DNA from 3 places in the Janthinobacterium sp. J1-1 genome. Region 1 is predicted to be linked to each of the others. Evidence: predicted binding sites of a transcription regulator. Region 1 holds the regulator's gene; each other region holds the start of a gene.

Region 1 (3,534 bases):
ATCTGTCGCACTCAAGGTGCTGGAAGATACCGGTTATTACTGTGTCGACAATCTGCCGCCTGCCTTGTTGCCAAGCCTGGTGCAGACCTTGCTCGACGAAGGAACCAGCAGGCTCGGTGTCGCGGTCGACGCACGCAGTGCCGAATCGCTGGCCAACCTGCCACACAATGTGTCACTGCTGCGTGCGCAGGGGCATGATGTCAAGGTGCTGTTTCTGACCGCCACCACGCACTCGCTGGTGGCGCGCTTTTCGGAAACGCGGCGCAGCCATCCTTTGTCGCATGAGTTGCTTCCAGGTGAGAATCCGGCCAGCCGCCGCACGCTGATCGAATGCATTTCGGAGGAGCGCGAGCGGCTGTCGGCGATCCAGCAACTGGGCCATGTGATCGATACTTCGGAACTGAGCGCCAACAAGCTGCGCGCCTGGGTCAAGGATATCGTCGCCTCCGAACGCGCGCCGCTGACCCTGTTCTTCGAGTCGTTCGCCTTCAAGCTGGGCGTGCCGCTGGATGCCGATTTCGTGTTCGACGTGCGGGCCCTGCCCAATCCGTATTACGACCTGGCGTTGCGGCCGCTCGATGGCCGCGATGCGCCCGTGATCGCTTTTCTGGACGCCCAGCCCAGCGCGCTGGAACTGTTTGCGGATATCCGCGATTTCGTGGAAAAGTGGCTGCCGTCGTTCAAGTCCGACAACCGCAGCTATCTGACGGTCGCACTCGGCTGCACGGGTGGCCAGCACCGTTCGGTGTATATGGCGGAACACCTGGCGCAGTATTTTGCCGACCGCGAACGGGTCGTGCTGCGCCACCGCGAGCGTAACTGAGCCGGAAAAATGGGCGCAAAAAAGGGCGCGAAGATCAAACAGCGCGCCCTTAGTTGATCACAACAATCTGGAGCGGCAGGCCTAGACGGCGGCGGCTTCTTCAGGAGTGTTGTCTGGCAGATGCTTGATCGCCTCTTTACCGTGCCCTTGCACTTTGGTTTTGTACTTCATCACTTGCCGGTCCAGCTTGTCGATCAGGCTGTCGATCGCGGCATACAGGTCTTGCGCCAGGCTTTCCACGTAGACGGTCTTGCCGCTCAGTCGCAGATTCACTTCGGCCTTCTGGCGTTTTTCTTTCTCTTTGAGGTTGTCGACGGTCAGAATCACGGCAATATCGATAACGTGATCGAAATGGCGTTTCACGCGCTCCAGTTTGGTTTGTACGTATTCACGGATGGCTGGTGTCACTTCGAGATGATGTCCGCTGATGGTGAGATTCATACACACTCCTAAAGATGATCGGGTTCGTGCGGTGTCCATCGTTCCGGCCCGCAGAGGAACCGAAAAAACTACAAAGACTTACGCAGACTCACTGGCGGAATTTTCAACGCTTCCCGGTATTTGGCAACAGTACGTCGCGCAATCACCATGCCTTGTTCCCCCAGCATGTCCGCAATCTTACTGTCGGATAAAGGATTTTTAGGGTTCTCTGCTCCTGTCAATTGCACGATCAAGGCCCGTATCGCCGTCGATGACGCCTCCCCTCCTGCTTCGGTGGCGACGTGGCTGCCAAAGAAATACTTCAACTCAAACATTCCATGCGGGGTCAGCATGTACTTTTGGGTTGTTACCCGCGAGATAGTACTCTCGTGTAAACCCAGTGTATCAGCTATTTCGCGAAGCACAAGTGGCCGCATGGCAACTGCGCCGTGCGAGAAAAAATCCTTTTGCCGTTCCACGATCGCCTGCGCCACGCGCAGGATGGTGTCGAAGCGCTGGCGCATGTTCTTGATCAGCCACTTGGCTTCCTGCAACTGCGCACCCATGCCGCCTTCGCCCTTGCCCTGCTTGAGCAGGTTGGCGTACATGGCGTTCACGCGCAGGCGCGGCATGACGTCATTGTTGAGCGATACCTGCCAGCCATTGCGGGCCCGCTTGACCACCACGTCCGGCACCACGTAATCGGACACGTCGGAAGCGAACACGGCGCCCGGATGCGGGTTGCACAAGCGAATCACGGTCTGTGCTTCGCGCAAGTCTTCATCGTCGCAGTCGAGGGCTTTCTTGAGCTTGTTGAAGTCGCGCTGGGCGAACCAGGTCAGGTGTTTCTCGACGATGTTCAAGGCCATGCGCCGCGTCACCAGCGCCACCTGCGGCAAGCGTTTGATCTGCAGCGCCAGGCATTCGGACGCATTGCGCGCACCCACGCCGGCAGGGTCGAAACTTTGCAGCAGCGACAGCGCCGTGCGCAGCTCATCCGCATCGACTTCCAGTTCTTCCGGCAGGCGCGCCAGGATATCGTCGAGCGGCTCTTCCAGGTAGCCATTGTCGTCGAGCGCATCGATGATCAATTCCACCAGCGCGCGGTCGCGCAGCTCCAGCACGGTCACGCGCATCTGTTCCATCAGGTGTTCGCGCAAGGTGCAGTGATGGGCCTCCAGTTGCGGACGGGAATCCTCGTCATCGGGCGCCTTGCCGCGGCTGGCCTCGTTCCAGTCGCTGTCGCCGCCCTCGGACGCGGCCGTGCTCTCGCCGCCATCGCCGTCAAACGACTCCGCTTCGGCGGCTGGCGCCGGCGCTTCCTGGCCCGGCGGCGCCGGTGGCGCTTCGCCGGGGGCGGCGGTCGAACTCAGGGCGCCATCGGACAGCAGGCGCAGCGAGCGGTCGAGCGGATCGTCGAGCCGTTCCAGCAAGGGATTATCGGTCAGCAATTGCTCCAGCTCCTGGTGCAATTCCAGCGTGGACAGTTGCAGCAGGCGTATCGATTGCTGTAATTGCGGCGTCAGTGCCAGGTGCTGCGAGGTGCGCAGTTGCAGGGATTGTTTCATTGGCTTACATGCGGAAGTGTTCGCCCAGATACACCCGGCGTACCGACTCGTTGGCGATGATGTCGTCGGGCCGGCCCGACGCCAGCACCGAGCCCTGGTTGATGATGTAGGCGCGGTCGCAGATGCCCAGCGTTTCGCGCACATTATGGTCGGTGATCAGCACGCCGATATTGCGTTCCTTCAAAAACCGCACGATGCGCTGGATTTCGATCACGGCGATCGGATCGACGCCGGCGAACGGTTCGTCGAGCAGCACGAAACGCGGGTCGGTGGCCAGCGCGCGGGCGATTTCCACGCGGCGCCGCTCGCCGCCCGACAGCGACAGCGCCTGGTTTTCGCGCAGCTTTTCAATTTGCAAGTCGGCCAGCAGTTTGTCGAGGCGTTCTTCGATTTCGGCCTTTTTCAGGGGCCGGCCGTCGACTGTCTGGATTTCCAGCACGGCGCGGATATTGTCTTCCACCGTCAGCTTGCGAAACACCGACGCTTCCTGCGGCAGGTAGGACAGGCCCATCTGCGCGCGGCGGTGGATCGGCAGGCTGGAAATGTCGACGCCGCTGATATCGATGGTGCCGCCATCGGACGGCACCAGGCCGACGATCATGTAGAACGAGGTGGTCTTGCCGGCGCCGTTCGGACCCAGCAGGCCCACCACTTCGCCGCATTCGACTTGCAGCGACACATCATGCACGACTTGCCGCTTGCCATAGGTTTTCTGCAGCCCCC
Region 2 (3,534 bases), 2.3 Mb from region 1:
CGTCTTCGGCAATCGCCGGGTCCAGGTGATGGCATACCATCAGCATGTCGAGGTGCTCGTCGAGCGTGTTGACAGTGAACGGTCGGGTCGGATTGGTCGACGACGGCAGCACGTTGGATTGGCCGACGGCGGCGATAATGTCCGGCGCGTGGCCGCCGCCCGCCCCTTCCGTGTGGAAGGTATGGATGGTGCGGTCCTTGAAGGCCGCCAGGGTGTGTTCCAGAAAGCCGCCTTCGTTGAGGGTGTCGCTGTGCAGCGCCACCTGGATATCCATGCGGTCGGCCACCGACAGACAATTGTCGATGGCGGCCGGGGTGCTGCCCCAGTCCTCGTGCAGTTTCAGGCCGATGGCGCCGGCGCGCACCTGTTCTTCCAGTGGGGTCGGCAGGCTGACGTTACCTTTTCCCATGAAGCCCAGGTTCATCGGGAACGCGTCGGCCGCCGCAAGCATCGAGTGCAAATGCCACGGCCCCGGCGTGCAGGTGGTGGCGGCCGTGCCGACGGCCGGCCCGGTGCCGCCACCGAGCATGGTGGTCACGCCGCTCATCAGCGCTTCCTCGATCTGCTGCGGGCAGATGAAGTGGATGTGGGTGTCGACCCCGCCGGCCGTGACGATCATGCCTTCGCCGGCGATGATCTCGGTGGCGCCGCCGATCGCCAGGGTCACGCCCGGCTGGATGTCGGGATTGCCGGCCTTGCCGATGCCGAAGATCAGGCCGTTTTTCAGGCCGATGTCGGCCTTCACGATGCCCCAGTGATCGACGATGACGGCGTTGGTGATGACGGTATCCATCACCTCGGCCGCATTGCGCTGCGACTGGCCCATGCCGTCGCGGATCACCTTGCCGCCGCCGAATTTCACTTCCTCGCCATAGATGGCGTAATCGTGTTCGACTTCGATGAACAATTCCGTGTCGGCCAGGCGGATGCGGTCACCCTTGGTCGGGCCGAACATTTCGGCATAGGCGCTGCGGGGAATACTGGCCATCTCATTCCTTTCCGGGTGGAGTATCTTTCAATTCGCCCATGACTTCGCCATTGAAGCCGAAGACCTTGCGCTCGCCAGCCAGCGCCACCAGTTCCACGGTGCGCTGCTGGCCCGGCTCGAAGCGCACGGCGGTGCCGGCGGCGATGTTCAGGCGCATGCCATAGGCGCGCCAGCGCTCGAAGGACAGCGCCGGGTTGACTTCAAAAAAATGAAAATGCGAGCCGACCTGTATCGGCCGGTCGCCGCGATTGGCCACCACCACGGTAGCCGTGGTACGGCCCGCGTTGATGCTGATTTCGCCTTCTTCCAATCTGTATTCGCCTGGGATCATGTCCGGCTCCTGTAAAAATGCTGGGGTAACTACGGTATCGGGTTGTGCACGGTAACGAGCTTGCTGCCATCGGGAAAGGTCGCCTCGACCTGGATGTCGGGGATCATTTCGGCGATGCCGTCCATGACGTCGTCGCGCGTGAGGATCTGCGCGCCGTCCGACATCAATTGGGCCACCGACTTGCCGTCGCGCGCGCCCTCCATGATGGCCGCGCTGATCAGCGCCACCGCTTCCGGATAATTGAGTTTCAGGCCGCGCGCCAGGCGCCGCTCGGCCAGCAGCGAGGCCGTAAAAATGAGCAGCTTGTCTTTTTCGCGTGGTGTCAGATCCATGGTTGTCCTTTGTAGGTTCAGGTATTCCAGATGCGGGGCACCGCCGCCGCGCGCCCCAGCAGGGCCGGGCGCAGCAGCTGCCACGCGGCCAGCATCACGCGGCGCGCCGCCTCGCTGTCGTTGCACAGCAAACGTACCACCAGCACCGATTTCATTTGCGTCGCGCCAAACTGCGCGCCTTCGGGCACGGCCAGGTCGCGCAGCGCCGCCAGCACTGGTGCCGGCAACGGCGCGCCGACCGCCAGCAGGGTGGCGCACACGCTGTGGCCGGCCATGCCGAGCGCGCCTTGCATCAATGGGCCGCCGGCGGCCAGCACGCCCTGCTCCCACCACAGCAGCTTGCCGCCGCGGCGGATCTGCGTATGCTGGCTGATGCTGCCCGTATTGAACGATTCGCCCGAGGCGCTGCGGCCCAGGCAGACGATATCGAGGCCGAGGTAACTGGCGTCTTGCGCCAGTTCGACTTCATGGCGCAGGCGCACGCAGGCCTGGTCGAAGAAAATGCTCTCTTGCGGCAGCCATTCGATGGCCGCCCCGGCGCCCGCGCGCAGCACGATGTGCTGGCCCGAGACATGGCCGTTGGCGCGGTACCACTTGGCCGCGCCCGGAGACGTGAGCAAGGCATGCGCGCCGTCGCCCACCGTGGCGTCGACCGCCAGCTGGTCGCCACCGACCACCCCGCCCGGCGGGTGCACGATAATGGCGTGGCAGACCGCGCCGCCTTCCGGATACAGCGGCTTTTGCACGCGCAGCGGGCCGCTGTGGCGGCGCTCGACCAGGCGGCTGACATCGCCATGCAGGGCAAAGCCCAGCGTCAGCTGCGCCTGCCACGCCCCATGGGAAGGCTCGGCAACGGTCGAAGAGATGGCGGTAGTGCAGTCGGGCATGGCAGGCGCTTGTGCAAGCAAATAAGCACTACCAAAGCACGATGCATGCCAATGCCGGGGCCGGCATCAGGAAGGGGAAAGTGAGAATCGCGCACCGCCGTGCAGCAGGTGCACCATGATGGTGCGCCTGCGATACATTGCTGCACGCTTATACACGCAAGCTGGTGCTACTGGTGCGAACGTGATCGTCGTTTCCGCAGGTTAATCACTGCACGATGCAGGTTGCCAGCTCATCTGGTGTACCCATCGGAAACACCTTCTCAGACCAGCCACTCATATGATCGACCAACCAACACAGAGCAGGCGTAGAAATCAGCGCGCTTGTGCGCGAGCCGGCCAAGGCGCATTTCCCGGTCGAGGTCAGCGTCATCGAAGGCGATCTGAGGGATTTTCACATTAGCGTTGTCAACGCTTAATGGCCGACATAATGCGTATTATGACCAAGAGCTTCTCCAGCGATGGTGATATCCCGGTTGTTCACGACGTGGACCGCCTCACGGTAATACTAGGGCGGCCGGATTACGTCGCGTCGATTACCAAGCGAACTACACCTTTAATTTAACGAAGAAATACCATCATGATCGATTGGACTGCCACCGTATAAAGTACTTCTACAAGACGAGATCCCCCCTTACGTCAAGACAGCACCTCCAATCTTGATCACGTTAGGGTAGCCAGACGTCGCCTCGGTTCTTAGGTGTTAAGAATGTCGGCTGGACACTCCAGCCGGCAAGTTCATGCTTTTCTATGTCTTTCCAATTCGGATGGTGATAGCGGTTCGGCAATCCGAACGACACTGCAGCTACCGCATTATTTGCCATTGGCGCCGGGGGATTTCCAGCGCCACTGCCCCCGTGATGCGTGACGCTAAGTGCAACCAAATTTGTCTTCGCTCCAGCCGGAATAAAATCGTAATCGGTGTCGCCAGTCAGGAGCGTTCCACCTGCGCCGTTCTGCACATTAAGTACATAGCCACTATTATTCCTGTCATCAGAA
Region 3 (3,534 bases), 2.4 Mb from region 1:
GCTGCCGCCGCAAGCCGTGCCCACACCGGTGCCCGTCGGCGTGCCGCAGCCGGTGGGATCAAAGGTCAGCAGGTTTCCGCTCGTCAGGAAGTTGGTGGCCAGGCCGGTATTCAGGTTGGCGGAATCGGCCGCTTCCGTGCCGCCGAAGATGCCGGATCCGAGCAGGCCGTCGGGCGTCCAGTTGAAGACGATGTTGCCGGCTGCATCGGTGATGCTGAAGGTAACCACCAGATTGGCCGTGGCACTGGACTGCAGGCCCACATTCGGTTGCAGGAAGACTTGCATGAACGGCGCCGCCAGGAAATCGAAGCTCAGGGTAGCCGTTGGCGAGCCGACCACGAAATCGACCGAAATGCCGGTGGTCGAGCCATTGCGGCCCGAAGCGTCGGCGGTACCCGCTGTATCGAGGTGGGCCTCGGCCACGTTGACGGCCTGGGTGGAAGTGGAGCCGGCCGGGAAGGGCGGAAATTGCGTGCTGACGATTTGCGCGTCGCCGCGCGAATAGGTGCCGGTCGGGCCTTGTTGCGTGAAGTCGTTCTGGCCCTTGGTGACGGCGCCGACGGTGGCTTGGGGCGCATCGAGGAAGCCCACGCCGCCTTGAATCACGTTGACGCCGTTCAGGGTGGCGGTGCTGCGCGAGATGGTCACGCTGTTCAGGGCGGTGACCGAACCGGTCAGTGGCGTCAGTTGCAGGCCGAAGATGTTGTTGTAGGAATAGCCGTAGGCGCCTGCTTGCGCGCCGCCGGCAGCGCACAGCAGGGCCAGCGCCGCTGCGGCGGGAAGCAGTTTCAGTCGGGAGAGTTTCATTTTCATTACCTCACAGCATGGAGTGGACAAGAGGGAAGTCTGGTTTGAGTCCTGAAGACAGGTGCTCATGGCCATTCCCTAGCGACTTCCATGCCAAGCGTGGTCTTTGCTTGTAAATCAAGCACTTGCGTTATCGCTGTTGATGCCTGGCAGGGTTTGTACGGCGGGCTGTAAAAAATGCCGACGCTCCTGTTGGCGAGCTCAGGCAAGCAGGGTGCGCATGCGTTCCTGCAGGCGAGCCTGCGGCACGCAGGCCTGGAAGGCCGCCGCCAATTGCCGCGCCGCCTGCCGTGCTTGCGGGCTACCGAGCAGGTGCGTGACGGCCTGGCGCAAGGCGTCTTCCTTGAATCGGTCGGCGCGCAGCAGCAGGCCGGCGCCGGCCGCGACGATGCCGTGCATATTGAGAAACTGGTCGAGGTTGCCTGCGATGCCGATCACCGGCACACCGGCTGTCAATGCCTGCTGGCTGGTGGGGCTGCCGCCATTGCAGATCACCAGGCTGGCGCGCCGCGCCGCCGCATCGCCCGGCAGGAAGGGCGCCACATGGGCGTTCGGCGGTACGCTGCCCAGTTCGATGTTGCCGGCCGTGGCGGCCATCACGGTGACCGGCAAGGTCGATAGCGCATGCAGCACGCGTGGCAGCAGCTGCGACTGGCCGGAGCTGCCGAAGGTGACATAAATCAAAGGACGCCCCTCCTCGCCGGGCTCCAGTCCCTGCCACCAGGGCGGCAAGTCCATCGGTGGGGCCCAGATGACGGCGCCCAGGTAGCCGTGATGGGCGGGCATGGCCAGCGGTGGAAACAGCTGCGGGATATCGGCGTACAAGGTCTGGTCGGCATCGGTATAGATGCGGCGCAAATCGCTGCCCAGCGAGGGCAAGCCATGGCGGCGGCGCACGCGGTTCAGGGGTACGGCATGGCTGGCAAAGGCCAGCGGGCGTATCAGGCGAAAAAGGGGATTTGCCAGCCAGACGGGCAGCAGGCGCGTCAGCGGCAGGCTGGGCACCGTGTAATGCGGGCGCACGTATGGACTCCAATAGGCATTGCTGACGGTAATGTAGGGGATGCGGCGCAGCCGGGCGCTGACCGACAGCGACAAGCGGAAGTCGCCGATCACCAGGTCCGGCCGCACCTCATCGAACAGGCGCAGGTCATCTTCCACGTAGGCTTGCAAGGTGGCTTCGTCATACACGGGCTTGCCTTGCGCCAGCGCCTGCAGGAATTGCCGCGATGGGATGCTGCCGATGCGCCAGCGCTGGAAGGGCACGCCCTGGAAGCAGAAATCGTAGCCATCTGCGCAGGCGAAGTGCACCTCGTGGTGTGCATCGTCCAGCCCTTGCGCCAGGGTCAGCGGACGGCCCACATGGGCCAGGGTGACGGCTTCGGCGACAAAGAGAATTTTCTTGCGCTGCATCGTTGCTCCGTTTGTCGGCATGCACCGTTAGAGCAATACGAAACGGATTGGTTCCCGCGACGCTGTGCGCGCCAGGATTTTTGGGCATGCGTTACAGTGCTGGTCAAGGAGGAACGCCATGAATACACTGCACAGCAAACCCGATTTGTACGCCCACAGCACCCCTGAGCCGGACAATGTCCCGCCGCCGGAAGGCGATCCGGTGAGCCCGCCGCCGGAAAAAATGCCCGACGTCGATCCGGTGCCGATCGAAGAGCCCACCCCGCCACAACCGCCTGTCAAGATGCACTGATGGCTGGCCAGGCAGCGCGTGGCGCCGCGGCGTCACGCCACGCCAATAAAACAACAGAGATCGCACAAAGCGCAGGCTGGCGCATACAAAGCTGCGGCGAACTGCCGTGTGTCACGCGGTCGTCACGATTCTGTTCTTATAATGAGACATCACATAATTCATGTACAGGAGACCATCATGGGCAATTCCCTGCATAACAAAATCTACCTGGGCCGCCGCCCTGTGCTGGACAGCAAAAGCTTGCTGGCACTGGCACTGACGGGCGCGGTAGCCGGTTGCGGCCTGGCCTGGCTGCTGTTGCGCACCTTCAAATAAACAGCGGGTTGACGCCATTTCAGCGGGCCGGGCGCAGCGCGCACGGCCACTGAATCACCTTGCCTGTTGCCGATGCGCAGCGGGGCGCGTACCATGAGGGCCGAACACCTGGCCTTTTATGGAAAAGTAATGAAGAACGAGAAATTAACAACCGATGAATATGACGCGCTGGAGCAGGTTGCACGCGGCATCAAGACCGAGCGCCCGAGCGCTTGCGTTGCCCGCAATGCCAAGCGCCTGTCGGGCCTGAAGCTGCTCAGCTATGCCAGGGATGGCCGTTTGTCCATCACCGACAAGGCGCAGCAACTGTTGTTCCTGCGCCGCTGCATCATGGGCTTGCGCGCCGTCGCGGCCGACCCGCTGGCCAAGCTCGACACCGAGGTGGCTTACTTCCTGGGCAAGAAAGCCCATATCGTGGCGCGCGCCGAAGGCGAGGGGCACGACATTTCCGACAAGGGCCGCGAATCGCTGGCCGACATCGATACGCTGGGCCTGTAAGGCCTGCCACCGGCCCTTGAGGCCGGTTTTCAATTCCCCCTCACTTTTATCTTTTCCCTTTGGAGAACACTTTGGACAGCGCGATGAACTGGTCGGCCCACGAACTGACGATGACGGTCCTGATGACGCCCGATATGGCCAACTTTTCAGGCAACGTGCACGGCGGCACCATTTTGAAGTACCTCGACAGCGTCGCCTACGCCTGCGCC

The links. The regulator sigma-54, encoded in region 1, starts transcription at its own class of promoters, with help from an activator protein. The targets are predictions, from matches to a motif close to TGGCANGNAANCTGCTTT.
Region 2: Q8L25_RS24160 (urease accessory protein UreD) is a predicted target of sigma-54. The motif match lies at 2,572-2,589, and genes of this name have one in related genera.
Region 3: Q8L25_RS14690 (EDSAP-1 family PEP-CTERM protein) is a predicted target of sigma-54. The motif match lies at 886-903, and genes of this name have one in related genera.

What each region holds. Positions count from the first base shown of each region.
Region 1 covers NZ_CP132339.1:829,083-832,616, reverse strand. Annotated here, with positions in the region: gene rapZ (RNase adapter RapZ) at 1-823, shown strand, start outside; gene hpf (ribosome hibernation-promoting factor, HPF/YfiA family) at 905-1,264, opposite strand; gene Q8L25_RS03725 (RNA polymerase factor sigma-54) at 1,333-2,811, opposite strand; gene lptB (LPS export ABC transporter ATP-binding protein) at 2,816-3,534, opposite strand, start outside.
Region 2 covers NZ_CP132339.1:5,271,433-5,274,966, forward strand. Annotated here, with positions in the region: gene ureC (urease subunit alpha) at 1-988, opposite strand, end outside; gene Q8L25_RS24150 (urease subunit beta) at 990-1,319, opposite strand; gene Q8L25_RS24155 (urease subunit gamma) at 1,349-1,651, opposite strand; gene Q8L25_RS24160 (urease accessory protein UreD) at 1,669-2,538, opposite strand; gene Q8L25_RS24165 (hypothetical protein) at 3,204-3,534, opposite strand, start outside.
Region 3 covers NZ_CP132339.1:3,241,768-3,245,301, forward strand. Annotated here, with positions in the region: gene Q8L25_RS14690 (EDSAP-1 family PEP-CTERM protein) at 1-807, opposite strand, end outside; gene Q8L25_RS14695 (glycosyltransferase) at 1,009-2,220, opposite strand; gene Q8L25_RS14700 (hypothetical protein) at 2,339-2,512, shown strand; gene Q8L25_RS14705 (hypothetical protein) at 2,690-2,827, shown strand; gene Q8L25_RS14710 (hypothetical protein) at 2,957-3,325, shown strand; gene Q8L25_RS14715 (acyl-CoA thioesterase) at 3,409-3,534, shown strand, end outside.